Regions from separate parts of the Mesorhizobium sp. M0830 genome, predicted to be linked through region 2. Evidence: riboswitches for the same ligand, from Rfam matches in the RefSeq annotation. Region 2 holds a riboswitch; each other region holds the start of a gene.
What was found. A riboswitch is a leader RNA that binds a small molecule or an ion and turns the genes downstream of it on or off. The one in region 2 is predicted to bind cobalamin.

Region 1 (4,535 bases), on a different contig from region 2:
ATGCGGCCGCTAACGCCCTCGGCGTCGATCTCGGGCAACCGGAGTGCTGTGGTGTTCTCGAAAACCGGGGCTACATCTTCCTTGCCGTCTGGCAGCGCCAACCAGGTCTGCAGGCCGGAAATCGACATCGGCGCACCGCGCATTTCTTCAGGGGTGCGCTCAGAATGGACGATGCCGCGGCCGGCGGTCATCAGGTTTACGTCACCGGGCTGGATGACCATTTCGGTGCCGAGTGAATCGCGATGCCTTATATTGCCGTCGAACAGATAGGTGACCGTCGACAGACCGATATGCGGATGCGGGCGTACGTCGAGCGCCTGGCCGGCGCGCAGGATGGCCGGGCCCATGCGGTCGAAGAAGATGAACGGGCCGACCAACCGCCTCTTGGCGGTCGGCAGGGCGCGGCGAACCTGGAAACCGCCAATATCCTTGGCGTTGGGGATGACCATCAGTTCGATCTGGTCGCTGGCGAAGGCGTCGCCGGCCCCTGGGTCTTTCCCCGGGAAGAAGCTCATGCACTCTCCTTGTCAGCGCCAGAGGCAGCCTGGACGCTTCAGGCAAACCGGATCGCCGATTTCGCCCTTAGTTTGGCCGCCACTTCCTCGCGATTGCGAGGATGCTGATGGGTTTCGAGTGAATCGAGCAGTTCGCGCGCCGATGCCGCGATGGCTTCGACCGCGTGGTCGAAGGCATGCTGGTTCTGCTTCGAAGGCCGCGTCGTTCCGCTCAGCTTGCGGACAAACTGAAGTGCCGCGTCGCGGACTTCGTCGTTGGTCGCGGGCGGATCAAAATTGAACAGGGTCTTGATGTTTCTGCACATCGTTTCCGTATCTCCTCTTGTCCTGAGCTGTTTCAATCAAGACGAACTCTATGCTCAATCATGATCGTGTCCAAAAAGTCGGTGAGACGGCTGCGTCCCTCAGTCCGCGTCGAGCGGCTCCGTTCCAACCGGCTTGCCGTCACGCGACAGCCTGATCTTCTCGACCTTGTCCTCGGCTGCCTTCAGCAGCCGGTCGCAATGCGCCTTCAGCGCTTCGCCGCGCTCATAGATCTTGATCGACTGATCGAGCGGCACGTCGCCACGCTCAAGATCATCGACGATCTTTTCCAGCGCGTCGAGTGCCTGTTCGAAGCTCATCGCCTTCACATCGTCGTTGGTCTCACCGGCCATCATTCATCCTTTCATCAGTCGCCCGACATGGGCGGCGACCGAAAATGCCAATCCCTGCAGATCGTAACCACCCTCGAGCAGGCTGACGAGCCGGTCGCCGCTGTGACGCGCGGCGCGCTGCATCAGCTGGCCGGTCGCCCAGTCGAAATCGTCCTCGGTCAGGTTGATCTCGGCCAGCGGATCGCGGTGATGTGCGTCGAACCCGGCCGAAATGATGATCAGGTCGGGCGCGAAATTGTCGAGCGCCGGCAGCACGCGTGACAGGAAGGCATCGCGAAACACCTCGCTGCCGGTCTGCGGCGCCAGCGGTACGTTGACGATGTTGCCGGCACCGGTTTCGTTCTTCGCGCCGGTGCCGGGGTAGAGCGGCATCTGGTGCGTCGAGCAATAGAGCACCGACGGATCGTCCCAGAAAATATCCTGCGTGCCGTTGCCGTGATGCACGTCCCAGTCGACGACGGCAACACGCTCGATACCATGCTTCTTCTGCGCATAACGCGCCGCGATCGCCGCCGTATTGAACAGACAAAAACCCATCGCCGTGGTTTTTTCGGCATGGTGGCCGGGCGGCCGCGCCGCGACGAAGACATTGTCGGCGCGGCCTGCAAAGACGTCGTCGACGGCTGCATTGGCCGCACCGATTGCGGTGATCGCCGCCTGCCAGCTCTTCGGGCTGGCGGTGGTGTCGGCATCGATGCGGGCGATTCCCTCGTCGGGAATGGCGGCGCGCACGCGGGCGACGAAATCGGCGGGATGAGCATAGAGGATGGTGGCCTCGTCGCCTTCCGGCGCCTGGATACGATCGAGCGCGGCAAAAGCCTCGTCGTCCAGCACGCGCTCGATGGCGCGCAAGCGGTCCGGCCGCTCGGGATGGCCGGGCGGCGTGAGGTGCTCAAGGAAGATCGGATGGGTATAGAGACGGGTAGCCATCGTCCTAATCTAGTGACCCGGATCGGCAAAGGCCATGCACGGGCGGCCGATGACTGGGGAAAATCGCGCCTGCGTCCATTCGCGTCGCTGCAGGCATTGGCGTCGTCCGCGCTTCGGCGTAAGGTCCGTGACACTGCCTGGTGCCCGCCGCAAGCGGGAGAATCGGGAACACGGTTGAATTCCGTGGCGTGCCCAACGCTGTAAGGGGGACCGCGCCGGTATATGCCACTGTCGATGACGGGAAGGCACCGGACGCGGGTTGATCCCGAGCCAGAAGACCGGCCTGGCAGGCATCGTCATCCGCATGGTCAGGCGGTTGGCATCGATTGCAATCGCAAGGGGACAAGCGATGCCGGAACACATGACCGCTGCTGTTGGCGATGGATTTGAGCAGAATGCGCGCGATGCGGTGTATCGCGCCATGTTCACGCGGCGCGACGTCCGCAGCCATTTCCTGCCCACCGGGCTCGACGATGAGGTGCTGGCGCGGCTGCTGCTTGCCGCCCATCACGCGCCGTCGGTCGGCTTCATGCAGCCTTGGAACTTCATCGTCATTCGCGATGCCGAGCGACGGGAAAAGGTGCGCGACCTGTTCCTGGCGGCGCGCCAGCAGGAACTGCCCGCCATTGCGGAAGAGCGGCAGGCGCTCTACCGCAAACTCAAGCTGGAAGGCATTTGCGAAAGCGCGCTCAACATCTGCATCACCTGCGATCGCGAGCGTTCGAAGGGTTCGCCACTGGGACGCTCGCACAATCCGGAGATGGACCTCTATAGCACGGTCTGCGCGGTGCAGAATTTCTGGCTGGCGGCGCGCGCCGAAGGCGTCGGTGTCGGCTGGGTCAGCATCATCGAGGCGCAAGCGCTGAAAGGCCTGCTTTCTATTCCGGAGCATGTGACCCCGGTCGCCTATCTCTGCGTCGGCCGCGTCTCGGAGTTCGCGCCAAAACCTGACCTTGAAACGCATGGCTGGGGACGGCGGCTGCCGCTGCCGGAACTGATCATGAGCGAGACGTTTTCCGGGCAAGGTGAAGTGCTGCTCAAATCGACCGTGGCGCGCCTCAACACCGTTTCTGCCGCGCCGTCGAGCCCTCGCTGATCAGGGTGTCGCGCCGGCCGGTCCCCAGCGCGAGCCGCCAAAGGAGGCCAGCGCCTTGTCCTTGAGTTCCCTGAACTTCGACGACGCCTCCGCCAGCCGGGTGTCCCAGGCCGGATCTGGCACCTGGCCCGCGATGGTCTTGAAATAGACCTGCATCAGGCAAGCGATGGCGAAGGGCTCGATGAACGCCGCCTTGAAGGCCCAGGCGAAGACGATGGCTAGCACGAAGGCCCAGCCCGCCAATTGCCCTGGCATCAGGAAAAGAATGGCGGCGGCCGGCGCCAGCATCAGCAGGAAGATAACGAAGGATACGCCCCACATGATGACCGCCAGCCAGACGGCGTTCTTGACCATCACCTTGCCGTTCTGGGCATAGAGCACGACGCCTTGGCGCGCCGTCTCGAACGGCGAGGACGAATTGATGCGAATGTTGTAGCCGAGGATGATCTCGTCGACATAGGTCAGCGACAGGCGGATCACCGTGTTGATGAAGGAGACCAGACCGCTCAAACCCGGGATCGGCAGGAAGGCGGCGATGCCGCCGAGCAGGCCGGTGATGGCCCGGATGGCGCCCTTGACCAGCTGATCGACGACGAAAAGGATGTTGGCCTCGGCAAAACGCTGGGTGACGATATCCTTGGCGTAGGCGATCTGGTCCTGGCCGCCGGGAATGTCACGGCCGTCGATCAGATGGACCATCACGGCGATGTGGCCGGCCTTGACGACATAGAGGATGTATTCGCGGATCCAGTAGACGGCGATCGAGACGATGCCGAAACCGACCACCCCGCCCCACAAGGCAAAGGACATCGGCCCGTCGGGATCGGTGGAGATGTGGCCGACGCCATAGCCGACGGAGGCGCCCGTGCCGGTCGCCATGATGTAGGCCAGTGTGATGCCGAAATAGACGATCATGCGAAAGACAATGAACGGCCAGGTCCGCATCATGATGGACACCGACCTGCCGATATCGAAATCCCACATGCCCCGAATCTCCCCCTCAGAGGTGGTGAAAGAGGATGGACCCAACCCGGCGATTGTCAATTGCCGGCCGCGGCGCCGGGCCACCGATGGGATTTCAGTTCGGTTGCGAACCTGGCCTTTTGAGTAGGCCTTCGAGCAGTTGCTTGAACGCCACCACCACCTTCTTCGACGTCGCTTCGGGGTCGTTCGAATTGGCGATCCGTTGCGCCGCCTGGCTGCTCGCCCCATTGATCAGCCGCGAGGCAGTTTCGGGGTCGAGGCTGGAGACTACGACCCCCTCCTCCTGAAGCGCCGTCAGATGGCCGGTCATTGAAGCGATGCACGCATTGGCGTTCGGCCATTGTGCCGGATCCC
Region 2 (4,535 bases):
TGCGAGAACAGCCAAACGCAGCCGATCAGCAATGGCTGGTGGATCAGGTAGAAGGCCAGGCTGTGCCGGCCGATGAAGACCAGCGGGTTGGCCCAGCGCCCGGCCTTGAGGTTCGCCAGCCACGTCAAGATACCCGCGCCCGCGGCAAGCCTGGTGGAGCCTATACCCAGAAGCACGGCGCCGAACCATGGGAACAGTGGAACGTAGTCGTTGGAACGCGGATTGACCGCCGACAGGCCGACCCACCACAGCCATGGATGGTCGAAGGCCTCGAAGCGCAAATAGACCGGCGCCGCGATGACCAGCGCGGCAACCACCATGGTCAGTAAAGCCGGCAGGCGAAGAAACAGCAGGCCGAGCAGGCTGGCCAGCGCGATCTCGTGCAATATGCCGAAGAAGATGAAGCCGTCCGGGGTGGCGATGCGGGTGACGATCGAAATCGCGATCGCGGCTCCCGCGACCATGGCGAAACGCTTCCAGAAGCCGTTCCAGCGGATTTTCTTGCCATGGGCGAGGTACAGGCTGACGCCGACCAGGAACAGGAAGGTCGAGGCGATGCAGCGCGCGTAGATCTTCCACCAGCCGAAGGCGGTCAGGCCGGGATCGGTGTAGCCGAAGAATTCCAGATCCCAGGTGAAATGGTAGCTCGCCATGGCGATCAGCGCGATGCCGCGCACGATGTCGATGGCGACGATGCGCCTTGGTCGATCCTGAACGGGTGCGGTCGGCGTTTGGATGCTCATGGTCTCGCATTCTGATTCAGCCCCGCAAAACGACTATCACGGTTGCACCGAACAAAAGAAGGCCGGGAATTTTGCCGAGGACGCCGGATCAGGCGCCGCTTTAGGCCAGTGCCGGGAAGCCTTTGGCCGACTTCGTTTTTTGCCGGGTACGCGTCGGTTTCCTCTTATTGGCGCCGGCATCGCCACGGCAGATTTGGTCCGATAGATTCTGCTTTGGGGAAGCAATGTCCACCCATGTGCGCCATCCGATCTGGCTTCCGGCCCTAAAGGCCGCGGACGCGCGCACCTTCGCCTCGCTCTATGCGGTCGAATCCTTCGCCCGCGCCACGGTGTCGAGCGTCATCCCGATCCAGGCCTATGAGATCCTGCACAACGAGCAGATCGTCTCGATCCTCTACACCGTCGTGGCGATGCTCGGCCTGTCGGTGACGCTCTTCATGCCAATGCTGATCCGCCGCTTTGCCCGGCGCTGGGTCTACACCGCTGGCGCCTGCCTGCTTGCCATCGGCTCGCTGTTCTTCGTCACCCATACGCTTGCCGGGCAACTGGCCGGCATGCTGTGCCGCGTGATGGGCGCCAGCGCGCTGTCGATCACGCTCAACCTCTATATCATGGACCATATCCGCAAGACCGATTTCATGCAGGCCGAATCGCTGCGCATGGCGTGGTCGATGTTGGCGTGGACCGGCGGGCCGACGCTCGGCATCTTCCTCTACACGCACTTCGGCATCTATGCCGCGCATGGCGCCGTGGCGATCTTCGCCCTGGCCTTGCTGGCGCTGTTCTGGACTTACCGGCTCGGCGACAACCCGTCGATTAGCCCGGGCCAGACGCGCCCGGTCAATCCGCTCGCCAATATCGGCCGCTTCGTGGCGCAGCCCAGGCTCAGACTGGCCTGGCTGATCGCTTTCGGCCGCTCCTGTTTCTGGACGACGTTCTTCGTCTATGGGCCGCTGTTCATGGTCATCACCGGCGAAGGCAAGCTGGCCGGCGGCGTGCTGGTTTCGGCCGGCAACGCGCTGCTGTTCATGGCCATCTTCTGGGGCAAGGCGGGAAAGCGTTTTGGCAGCCGCAGGACGATGACATTTGCCTATTTCGCCATGTCGGCCATGCTGCTGGCGGCAGGCTTCGTCGGCGAGACCGTGCCGCTGCTCACCGGCGCCTTCCTGCTTGGCGGCGCCTTCTTCACCATCGCGCTCGACGCACTCGGCTCGACCGCCTTCATGCGCTCGGTGCGCTCCTATGAAAGATCGCAGATGGCGGCGGTCTACCGGACCTATCTCGACTTTTCCGAACTGACGCCGCCGCTGGTCTATTCGGTGGTGCTGGCGTTTTTCGGCCTAGGCTCGGTGTTCGTCACGCTGGGCCTGCTGGCTGCGGTCTGCGGCTTCGTGACGTGGCGCTATCTGCCGAAATCGCTTTGATCTTCAGGGCTTTGGTGGAAGTGCCGCATGCCAAGGTGCCTGCGGCAGCGGAGGCCCTCACTGGCACGACGCATTCGCGATGGTTGCCGCCGGAATTTGGTTTGCTGGAGGCGACGATTCTGCCTATAGTCGGCAATGTCGTCGGTTCCATTTTGGAGCCAAGAGGGAATGCGGTGAGGGCGAGTTTCGCCCAATGCCGTGGCTGCCCCCGCAACTGTGTGCGGTAGTCCTCTCCATATGCCACTGAAGATTTCTTCTTCGGGAAGGTGGGGAAGGGCGCTGATCCGCGAGCCAGGAGACCTGCCGGCGACAGGAAACTGACTTCGATGCCCTCGGGTGGAGGGCGAAAGGACAAGACATGACTACTGCTTCCGTCTCCCTCGGCGCCTCCGTCTCCTCGCAGTCGCGCTTCATGCAGCTCGCGCTCGCGGCGCTGCTCGGCGTTTTCGTGATGGGCTTTGTCGGCTTCTCGCATATCGATGCGGTCCACAATGCGGCTCACGACTATCGCCACTCGATGGCGTTTCCCTGCCACTGACGAGGATCTGACATCATGAACCTGTTTCGCAACGTCGTGTTCATTGCGGCGATCGCAGGGCTCGTGGCCGGTGTCGTTCTCGCCTGCATGCAGGCCTACGCCACCGTGCCGCTGATCCTGAAGGCGGAAGTCTACGAACAGGCCGGCGGCGGGCATCACCATGACCATGCCGTTCCGGCCCCAACGGATAGCAATGCCATGAGCACAGCCGCTCCGGCAGCGGAAGCCGCCCCGGCCGCCGAAGACGAGGGTTGGGCGCCGGCAGACGGTTTCGAACGTTTCGCCTTCAGCGTGCTTGCCAACATCGTCACCGGCATCGGCTTCGCCTTGATCCTGGTCGCGGTTTCCGAATTCGCCGGCGGCATCGGTGGCTGGCGCCAGGGCGTCTTCTGGGGGCTGGCCGGCTTTGCCGTGTTCACGCTGGCGCCGGGCCTAGGCCTGCCGCCGGAACTGCCGGCCATGCCAGCGGCCGATCTGACCGAGCGCCAGATCTGGTGGTGGGCTACCGTAGCGATGACCGCGGCCGGGCTCGGCCTGATCGCCTTCCGCAAGTCGCTGCCGCTGGCGATCCTGGCTGTGGCCTTGATCGTCGCTCCGCACATCGTCGGCGCGCCGCAGCCCGGCAGTTACGAGACGGCGATCCCCGAAGGCCTGCACCACCAGTTCGTGGTGGCGGTGACAGTGACCAATCTGGTGTTCTGGCTGGTGCTCGGCGCGGTCGTCGGCGTGGTCCGCGGCCGCTTCACCGGCACCGCGACCAGCCTGCGCGACAGCTTTGCCTGACAGCAAGGCACTGACCTTCCTCATCGGCGGTGGGGGGGGCCGCCCCCCCGCCGCCGCCCCCCCCCCCCCCCCCCCCCCCCCCCCCGCCCGCCCCCCCCCCGCCCACCCCCCCCCCCCCCCCCCCCGCCCCCGCCCCGGCCGCCCCCCCCCCCCCCCCCCCCACGCCGAAACCCTGGCGACGGCCTTGCCCTCGCCATGGACCTATATCGCGACGGCGCAAGCCTATGACGATGAGATGCGCGAGCGCATCGCGCTGCACCGCTCACGCCGCGGCGAAGGCTGGACGACCATCGACGCACCGCTCGATCTTGCCGGCGCGCTCGCGGCCTTGCCCGACAACCAGCCGGTGCTTGTCGACTGCCTGACATTGTGGCTGACCAATCATATGCTGGCCGAACATGATCTCGAGCTGGAATGCCGGCGACTGGCGGAGGTGCTGTCGCGGCCGCGCGGGCCCTGGTTCGTGGTGTCCAATGAAGTCGGGCAAGGCATCGTGCCTGACAACGCACTGGCGCGCCGGTTTCGCGATGCCGCCGGCCGGCTTAACCAGCAGATCGCTGCCGTCGCCGACACAGTGCTGCTGATGGTGGCGGGACTCCCGCTGAAGGTGAAATGACATGACCGACGTCGACAATAAGGACGAAGAACGCCACCGCGCCAAGATGGCCAAGCGCAAGGCGGTGCAGGATGCCGAGGTGGCGAGCAAGACGGTCGAGAAGGGGCTGCTGATCGTCAACACCGGGCCGGGCAAGGGTAAGACGACGGCCGCCTTCGGTCTCGCGCTGCGGATGCTCGGCTACGGCAAGCGCGTCGGCGTCGTCCAGTTCATCAAGGGCAAATGGCATACCGGCGAGAAAGACGCCTTCGCCGCCTTCGGCGACCGCGTCATCTGGCACGCGATGGGCGAGGGCTTCACCTGGGAAACGCAGGATCTGAAGCGTGACATCGCCGCGGCCGAAGCGGCGTGGGCCAAGGTGCTCGAGCTGATGGCCGATCCGTCAATCAGCCTGCTGGTGCTCGACGAGTTGAACATCGCGCTGCGCTACG
Region 3 (4,535 bases), on a different contig from region 2:
GCGCACGCCGCGTGTTACCAGCTTCTTTTTCCGGCCATCGCGGCCGTTTGCCTACCGCGCCGGGCAGCATGTCGATGTCAGGCTGACGGCACCGGATGGTTACCAGGCGCGCCGCTCCTACTCCATTGCCTCCGCGCCCGAGACGGTTGGGGCGATCGAACTGGCTATCGAGAAGCTCGACGATGGCGAGGTTTCGCCCTTCTTCCACGAGGTCGCGGCGATTGGTGACGAAATCGAACTGCGCGGACCGCTCGGCGGGCATTTCGTCTGGCCAGAAGATGAGAGCGGACCGCTTGTGCTTGTCGGCGGCGGTTCCGGCGTCGTGCCCTTGATGTCGATGGCTCGCCATCGAGCCGCGCGCAATTCGACAGTGCCCGTCGTCCTGATTTTTTCAGCCCGGGTCTGGGACGAAGTGATCTTTCGCGACGAACTGATCGCCCTCGACGACCGCAGGGACGGGTTCGACCTCGTGCTGACACTGACACGCGAAGCCGCCCGGCGCCCGGCCGATTATGCGCGGCGGGTGGACGTCGCGATGATGGCGCAAGCAATGGCACGGCTGCCCGAGCCGCCTGGTCTCGCCTTTGTCTGCGGCTCCAACGCGTTTGTATCAGTCGCCGCCCAGGCGCTGATTGATGCCGGCGTTGCAGCGGGAAACATTCGCACCGAGCGCTACGGAGTTTGAACGGACGTTGTTAACGCATGTGGTCTTGGCGCTGACAGTTCGTCCGGGGCTCGATGCTTTGATCCAGGACTGGCGTGTTGCCCGACTTCTTCATTGGCGCCCATGCCGCGGTCGCTCAGCTTCCGCTTCCGGACTCCGGAAATGGCACCAACCGCCGGTCACGCCTCGATTTCGAGCGCCGAAAGCGGTTTTGAGCAACAGGCAAGGATAAAACCGTCGTCGATTTCATGATCGAGGATGCCGCCATTGTGGCTCATCTCGACGTCGCCCGCGACCTTTTTCACCTTGCAGGTGCCGCACAGGCCGAACTCGCATGCAGCGGGAATCCGCACGCCTGAGGCCCGCGCGGTCTGCAGCACGGTTTGGCCGGCGACGCAGTCGGCATCGACGTCCGAAAGCGAGAATCGGATCGGTGTCATGGCTTCGACCGGGGCGACGGCGTCGTCTCCCGCCGGCAAAGCGAACGGCGCCGGGATCTCCTCCACGGCAGGCGCCGCAAAGCTCTCCTGATGGTATTTCGTCATGTCGAAGCCGGCGGAGTCCAGCATGCCGCGCACGGCGCGCATGAAGGGATCAGGGCCGCAGCAGAAGATTTCGCGCTCGCGGAAATCGGGCGCCAGCAGCGGCAGCCTGATGGCGTCGATGCGGCCCATATGGCCGAACCATCCCTCTCGGCTCGAACGCTCCTCGATCATGAAACCGAGCGACAAGCCTGGCATACGGCTGCCGAGCAGTTCGAGCTCCTTGCGGAAAATGATCTCTTCCGGGCGGCGCGCGCAATTGACGAAGCCGACATCGGTCCATGGCGCACAGTCGTTCAGCCAGCGCAGCATCGACATCATCGGCGTCACGCCGGATCCGGCCGAAATGAACAGATACTTGGCCGCCGGGTGGCTGTGCAGCGAAAAATCGCCGGTCGGCCCATACGCCTTGACGTGCGAGCCGGGCGTCAGATGGTCAAACATCCATCGTGTGCCGGTGCTGCCGGCTTGCGCCTTCACCGTCACCGCGATCGAGAACGGCCGCGATGGCGAGGACGACAGCGTATAGGTGCGCATCACCGGCCCGTCCGCGGTCGGCAGTTCCAACGTCACGAACTGGCCCGGCTTGTAGCGGAACCAGGTCTGGTTGTCGGAGCGGAAGGTGAAGGTCTTGACGTCAGGCGCTTCGTCGCTGACGCCGATCACCTCCAGCACCTGCAGCCTGTCGTTCCAGGGCGTCATCTGGTCGAGATGGCGATAGAGGCCAAGATCCGTCATCGCATTCATCCTCTCTTGTCCCTCATGTCTTGTGCATGTGATGCAACTAGGCGACGCTGCGCAGCGCCGGCCTTCCGCCTTCGGCGAGGCGCGGGCCGATGAACGACGCGTACCATTCGACGAACTGGATCACGCCGCCCTCATGCAGCTCCGAATAGGGGCCCGGTTCATAGGCGGGCGACAGGATGCCGAGGGCGTTTTCCTCAACGATGCGGCGGTCCTGGTCGTTGGTTTCGGTCCACACATGGGTAAGGTCTTCGATGGTGTAGTCGACACCCTCGACCGCGTCCTTGTGCACCAGCCATTTCGTCGTCACCGCCGTTTCCGTGGCGCTGATCGGCACCACCCGGAACGTCACCGCGTGATCGATGAGGATATGGTTCCATGTCGTCGGATAGTGATAGTGCATCAAGGTGCCGATGCGGTCGGCGGAGACAGCGTCGGAGAGGTTCTTCTTCACCGCCAGTTTGCCGCTCATGGTGTAGCTGACGGCATCGCGCAGCAGCGGCGCGCGGGTGGCGCGATACTGCCCGGCCGGATCGATGCGGAATTTGCTCGGCAGGCCTGATGCCTCGCATTTGGCCCAGTGCGCGACCATTTCGGGGTCGCTGTCGGCGCCGTTGACGCCGGTCACGGTCGGAGCCTCGGGGAAGGTCTTGCACAACTCGGGATGATTGGCGACGCAGTGATAGCACTCGCGGTTGTTTTCCCAGACCAGCTTCCAGTTGCCCTTCTCGATGATCGTGCTCTCGAAGGCGACCTTTGCTTCCCGCAACCGGTGCGGCAGCAGATAAGGTTCGATCATCGCCCGCATCGGCGCGAAATCCGCTGGCTCCTTGGCCAGGCAGATAAAGATATAGCCGCCGACGCTCTCGCAGGCGATCGGCTTCAGACCGAACTCACTCTTGTCGAAACCGTCGGCCATCTGACGGGCGAACAGCAGGCGGCCGTCGAGCTCATAGGTCCACTGGTGATAGGGACAGACAAGCTTTGCCGCAGTACCCTTGTCGGTGTTGCAGACGCGACTGCCGCGATGGCGGCAGGAATTGTGGAAGGCGTTGATCTTGCCTTGCTGGTCACGGACAAGAACAACCGGATAGTCGCCGATCTGCACGGTAATGTAGCTGCCCGGCTTCGGCAGCTCGCAATCATGGCCGATGAACAGCCAATCGCGATACCAGATCAGCTCCATGTCCAGCTTGAAGTAGTCTGGATCGGTGTAGAAGGGCTGCTCTAGCGAAAAGCCTTGCCGACGGCTGTTCAAGAGCCTCAGCATGTCGTTGCGAATATCCATGTCCTGTCCTCGTTATCTAAGGACTGAACTGGTGGTGACGGAGGAAGGATTGGACGCAGGCCGGCGAGGCGCCGTGCATGCACTATCCACCTCTTGATCGCCCACCGCGATCAGTCGAGTCTAGAAATCTCGGGCTGGTTTCCGGGCTTTGGAGTTGTCCTTGCGGACGATCGCGACACCTTCCCAGGCAGTTGCCCAGTGGTCTCCCGTTGCGACTTGAACTCCACCACCGTTGCGGGGGCAGCGCCGGATTTTGACCGGCTTCCCAATTCTCCGCCCCGTCGTCACGAAGCGGCACCTGAGATGGCATGATCTAACCACGATCGCTGACGCGTCATCGGCATGAAAACGACATCGTATCCATGCGGCGCGACACGCGTGCGAAACGTTCGGGTTGGCGATTGCCGGGCTGAAATCCTATCTCTTCGGCAGCCATCGCCACTTGCAATCTCCTCGAAAGCCAACCCTTGCTGGCGGCCAAAAAAGGCTAACGGTTTCGAAAAGTGACTATTAGCTGATTCTAAAATCGAACCGAACGGTTCGTTTCTGTTGACGGTGCGTGCAGGACATTGTGAACGCCGGGCCTTGGCAACAGTTAGTGATCCAGCGGACGGTTTTGCTTAAACCATTGAAAAATATAAATAATAAGTAGCGTGTGGAAGCCCTTGGCACAATTTCAAGTAGCGGAATCATGGTCCACACGAAACAACTTCGTGATTGGAAAAGGCGAGGATGCCCTCCCACATCGGGGCTGTCCGAACGACGCGATTTCATTTCCAAGACACGCCGCTAGACGGACGAAAAAGAAGATACTGGAGTACAAAAAATGAAAAAGATCATTCTCACTGCCGCCGCCGTTCTGGCCATTTCCGGCAGCGCCTTCGCTAATGGCAGCGACCACTACGGTTCGAACGCCCCGGCAGCCACTGCCGTCGACAGCTCGTACACCGCTTCGGTCAAGAAGTCGGAACCGGCTGCTCAGACGCCTGCCCAGGGCAGCGACCGTAACCTCTTCGGCCACTAACAACCAATTCCCAGTTGACAGCGGGTTCGCCCGCCATCCTGGCGAAATCCAGAAAATTCAGGAGACTTGAAATGAAGAAGATCATTCTTGCTACCGCCGCTGTTCTGGCCATCTCGGGTAGCGCTTTCGCCGCTAGCGACAACTATGGTTCGAACGGCGCCAACCAGCCTGCCACCACCGCCGTCGACAGCTCGTACACGGCTTCCGTCAAGAAGTCGGAGCCGGCCACGCAGGCGCCTGTCAACCATGGCAGCGACCGCAACCTGTTCGGCA
Region 4 (4,535 bases), on a different contig from region 2:
TCGCCGAAATGCTGTACCATGTCGTTTCGCTCGAACTCACCGTGCACCAGCACGTCCAGCCCGATCTCTTCCTGCCAGCGAATTGCAGCCTCGATCTCCTTCTTCAGGAACGTCTCGTAGTCGACATAGCTCAGCTGGCCCTTCGCATGAGCGGCCCGCGCGCGGCGTACCTGCGGCGTCTGCGGGAAGGACCCGATTGTCGTCGTCGGGAACGGCGGCAGCCCGAGCGTGCCGGCCTGGACTCTGGAGCGCTCGCCAAAAGCGCTCTCTCGTCGCTTTATGCTATGGTCAATGCTGGCGATCCGCCCCTCAACAAGCGGGTCATGGATCTTCGTGGACGTCACGCGAGTGGCGGCAGCCTCGGCAGACGCTTTCAACGCGGCTGCCACCGCATCCCTGCCTTGGGACAGGGCCCGGGCCAGCAAGACCAGCTCGTCGGTCTTCTGGGCCGCGAAGGCGAGCCACGACCTGATGTCCGCCTCGAGTTCCGGCTCCATGCGCAGGTCGATCGGCACATGCAGCATCGAGCAAGAAGGCGCGATCTCGACGCGGTCCAAGGGCCAGCCGGCGACGATCGGTTTGATGCGGTCGAGAATGGCGGGCAGGTTCGCACGCCAGACGTTGCGGCCATCGATCAAGCCAAGCGAGAGCACCAGATCCTTCGGAGCGAGCCGACCCACCGTTTCCAGCTGCTCGGGAGCGCGCACGAGATCAATATGCAGCCCGGCCAGGGGCAGAGAAACCGCGGTTTCGAGATTGTCTCCCAGCGACCCGAAATACGTAGCCAGCATGATCTTCAGCTCGGGCGCGGCTTTCGACAGCTGGCCATAGGCGAATTCGAACGCAGCTCGTTCGTTCGGGTACAGATCGAGAACAAGCGCTGGCTCATCGATCTGCACCCAGTCGGCTCCCGACAGCCTCAGCCTCTGCAGGAGTTGCTCGTAAACGGGCAGCAGCCGCGGTAGGAGCGCGATAGGATCGAACCCTTCGGCAGGCGATTTCGCCAGCTTGAGGAAGGTGATGGGTCCAAGGATGACTGGGCGTGTGTGAATGCCGAGAGCTTTAGCCTCGAGGAAGTAATCGACCGGCTTCGTTGACGAGAGGGCGAACGTCTGATCATCATCGAGTTCCGGCACAATGTAGTGGTAGTTTGTGTCAAACCACTTGGTCATTTCCATCGCGGTTACACCGGGCCCATGAGCCGCCTCCTGGTGACCAGCGTGTGCACAATCCTCCGTCTGACCCTGGTTGCCGCGCGCCATTGCGAAGTAGATGTCAAGTGGGACCTCGCCGCTATTCCAGCCGTAACGGGAGGGAATGGCGCCGACCATGGCTGCGGTGTCGAGCACATGGTCGTAAAGCGAGAAGTCGTTTGACGGTATTTTCGACACGCCGCGATCACGCTGCTCTTCCCAGCTAGCGGCACGGAGCGCCTTCGACGTCATGAGAAGTTCGCCAGCGGACGATGTTCCGGACCAGTAGCTTTCAAGCGCGAATTTCAGTTCTCGCCGACGACCGAAGCGCGGCACGCCGAGCGTTGCTACAGGAATTTCCTGAGAGTCAGTCATGTCATACCCCGATGGTTGGGGCGTCGATGACAAGGAAGGCGCTAGCAGGCCGGCACGAACGCCGGCTTGCAGCGGCCACCGAGACACCCCGCCCGTGGACGTAATTCGCCGTGGCAGGTCTCCTGGCTCGCGGGGTCATAGCCTCTACCCGTCTTCCTGAGGGTATTCGCCTCAGTGACATGAGTGGGGTTGGCTCGCCGCTAACAGTTGCGGGGGCAGCGCCGGCATTGCACCGGCTTCCCTCTTAGCTCCGCTGCGGCAGCGCCGCACGCGAGAACCACGACACGCAGACAATCACAGCAGTCCGCTCTTTTGTCAATGACGCATAACGAAATGTTTATGTCGTTATGTGATTTCGCTTTTACGCTTGTCTAACATTGTGAAATATTCAGTCGCCCATTGGCGGCGCTGCTCCGCTGCCACCATTGTCCAACTAATGGATCCCTGTCGGGCTGCGACATCCCTCGAAGGTCGCCGATGAAGGATTTCGGACAAGACTTCAAGCGCGTGACAACGTCATTAGAATGCAGAAGATCGCATTGGTGGCGATGTTTAACGATGCGGCCGCAAGCCGTGCGTGCGTGGTAGAAGCGGTTTTCTCGGAGTGAGCGCCAAATCGCGGGAATTGGCACGCCAGTCGTCATCACGGGTGACTAGGCAATCGTGATGACTCCGCTCGGCGGCAAGAGACCACACTGACCGAGCCTGGCTCAAGGGTCTGATGCAAAGCCCGACTGTGGTCCCGATAAGCCGCTTAAGCCGCATTCAGGCGGTCAGTATAAGTATCTCTCTCTCCAAGCGCTCGGCATTGAGGGATGCGCAAATGCAGGCAAAGCTCGCGTGCTTCATATTCTGGATCATACGATCGGCAGGACCCAGTTTTTATCCAGTGCACGCGTCAGCGCGGTGTGCAATTCTGGCTCGGTCCGATACGAAGGCATTTGGGCTTCGCTGATCCAGCCCAAGCCAACATAGTGGAAGTGATCCGCAGGGACCGTAACCCGGCTGCTGTCCAGTTGCCGAACGAAGTCCGCTGACCAATGGTGGATCGTATACGCTTCAAGTTTGTCCATCATCCTCCGCCAGCGTTGGATGCGTTCTTCGCGCGGCATGCTGGCCGCTCTTGAGATCGCGGTAGCTATCTCGTCGGAGAGCCTCGGATTTACCAGCAGGGCGTCCTCGCCGAAGTCTTCGGCCGCGCCGGCAAACTTCGATAACACCAGAACGCCAGGGTCGCTCGGATCTTGTGCAGCAATGTATTCTTTCGCCACAAGATTCATGCCATCGCGCAACGGCGTCACAACGCAAACACGCGCGGCTCTGTAAAGACCCGCTATCTCAGCTTGGGTGAACGACCTGTTCTCATAGATAATCGGCATCCACTCGTCCGTGCCATGCCGGTTGTTGACTTGATTGACGAGTCTTTCGACGTCGCGCCGATATTCGCTGTACGCTTGGATGTCGCCACGTGAGGGAGTTGCGATTTGCAAGAGCGAGACACGTTGCGGCTCGACTGCCAGCAGATCGAAAGCTTTAATCCGATTGTCGATGCCCTTGGTGTAGTCGAGCCGATCGACGCCGATAACTAGCTTTGCTCCGCCAAGTTTCAACTGCGAAATGTAGGCTTTCTGCGCCTCAAGCGAATCTGCGGCACACTGTTCGAATTGCTTCGGATCGATACCTATAGGAAAATTTTGGCATTGCGTCTGGCCATGGTCCGAGAAAACGACCCCGTTCTTGCTCTCCAGCCCCAAATGAGATTGGACACAGGCGAGGAAATTGCTCACATCACGGTCGGTCTGGAAACCGAGCAGATCATACTCGAGCATACATTTCATTAGCTCGCCAGAATTGGGCACGCGCTCCATCATGTCAGACTCGGGCCATGGCGTATGCAGGAAATGGCCGATCGGCCGGTCAATGCCGAGTCTGTGCAAATCAGCGCCGAGCGGCAGGAAATGGTAGTCATGAACCCAGTAGACTGCGTTATCTCCCAATTCGGACACCGCGCGCGCCATGAAGGCATTGACGTCGCGATAACTTTTATAATCCTCTTCCGAGCCTGAGATCCGGTCCGGCAGCGAGTGGAGCGCCGGCCACAATATTGAATTTGCAAAACCTTGATAGTACCGAGAATAGTCCGCTGCCGGCCCATCGAGCCACCCGATTTGACCTTTTCCACGCTGCACGAGGGGCACCTGTTGCTTATCCCCGTCGCCCAGATGCTCGGAAAAACCTACCCAGACCGCGCCGGAACGCTCCACGACGCACTCCAGGGCCGCCGAAAGCCCGCCTGTCTTGGGCTGATCAGAATTGACAGTCGCACCGCGGTTGGAAATTGCGATAAGACTCCTATGTGGCTGCTGGGCCGCCGTGTTGAAGCGCTGGTCTGCGGCTGAGACAACAGGACGGGACGGGCCAACTTCGGCTTGTTGTTCTCGCTCCTGTGGCAAGTCTCTCAGGGGTTGTTCAAAAGCGATTAGTTCGTGAACAGCCCCAGTTTGCCATGTGAGGTTCCGGCGCGGCGAGTTGGCGTTGTTCAATGCGTCCATTTCATGCCTCCGTTGAATATTCCCCATTATGGAGCAACTGGCATTCCCAGATTGGCACACCCCCTGCTGACGAGAATCTGACGAGCGTCAGAGCAAATGGCGACCGATCGTCGCGTTTCGGCTTCGGCGCCCTCAAGAACCGGCTTATCGCGAAAATAGCTGGCGACGCGATCGAGCGGACCGTGCTTGCGGTAATTGTTGGATTGTTCGGATAAGAGATACACCCAGTAGATGCCAGCACCTGTTGAAATGAACTGAAACTATGTCGCTGCAGCCAAGGCTGCCGGGCCCCGTGATGCGATCCTGCGTCTGCCGAAGAGTTTTGACACGGAGATCGGAGAGGGCGGGATAGTCCCTTTCCGCCCGTCAGGGCCGGTTTTTGAATCCCTTCCTCGTTGCCCTCGACGATCCCAAA

Region 1: another riboswitch for cobalamin. It lies ahead of bluB (5,6-dimethylbenzimidazole synthase); the one in region 2 lies ahead of NKI20_RS04070 (CbtB domain-containing protein).
Region 3: another riboswitch for cobalamin. It lies ahead of NKI20_RS24800 (aromatic ring-hydroxylating oxygenase subunit alpha); the one in region 2 lies ahead of NKI20_RS04070 (CbtB domain-containing protein).
Region 4: another riboswitch for cobalamin. It lies ahead of metE (5-methyltetrahydropteroyltriglutamate--homocysteine S-methyltransferase); the one in region 2 lies ahead of NKI20_RS04070 (CbtB domain-containing protein).

The regions. Positions count from the first base shown of each region.
Region 1 is NZ_JAMYOR010000018.1:98,155-102,689, forward strand. It holds gene NKI20_RS13780 (pirin family protein) at 1-515, opposite strand, end outside; gene NKI20_RS13785 (DUF2277 domain-containing protein) at 554-820, opposite strand; gene NKI20_RS13790 (exodeoxyribonuclease VII small subunit) at 920-1,171, opposite strand; gene NKI20_RS13795 (histone deacetylase family protein) at 1,175-2,101, opposite strand; cobalamin riboswitch at 2,223-2,402, shown strand; gene bluB (5,6-dimethylbenzimidazole synthase) at 2,451-3,197, shown strand; gene NKI20_RS13805 (hypothetical protein) at 3,198-4,181, opposite strand; gene NKI20_RS13810 (TetR/AcrR family transcriptional regulator) at 4,276-4,535, opposite strand, start outside.
Region 2 is NZ_JAMYOR010000004.1:48,805-53,339, reverse strand. It holds gene NKI20_RS04080 (heparan-alpha-glucosaminide N-acetyltransferase) at 1-743, opposite strand, end outside; gene NKI20_RS04075 (MFS transporter) at 968-2,167, shown strand; cobalamin riboswitch at 2,293-2,489, shown strand; gene NKI20_RS04070 (CbtB domain-containing protein) at 2,526-2,705, shown strand; gene NKI20_RS04065 (CbtA family protein) at 2,721-3,488, shown strand; gene cobU (bifunctional adenosylcobinamide kinase/adenosylcobinamide-phosphate guanylyltransferase) at 3,661-4,104, shown strand; gene cobO (cob(I)yrinic acid a,c-diamide adenosyltransferase) at 4,106-4,535, shown strand, end outside.
Region 3 is NZ_JAMYOR010000050.1:44,399-48,933, forward strand. It holds gene NKI20_RS24785 (FAD-binding oxidoreductase) at 1-685, shown strand, start outside; gene NKI20_RS24795 (FAD-binding oxidoreductase) at 844-1,944, opposite strand; gene NKI20_RS24800 (aromatic ring-hydroxylating oxygenase subunit alpha) at 1,991-3,238, opposite strand; cobalamin riboswitch at 3,354-3,555, opposite strand; gene NKI20_RS24805 (DUF680 domain-containing protein) at 4,065-4,262, shown strand; gene NKI20_RS24810 (DUF680 domain-containing protein) at 4,334-4,535, shown strand, end outside.
Region 4 is NZ_JAMYOR010000046.1:18,029-22,563, forward strand. It holds gene metE (5-methyltetrahydropteroyltriglutamate--homocysteine S-methyltransferase) at 1-1,568, opposite strand, end outside; cobalamin riboswitch at 1,664-1,865, opposite strand; gene NKI20_RS23645 (alpha,alpha-trehalose-phosphate synthase (UDP-forming)) at 2,426-4,120, opposite strand.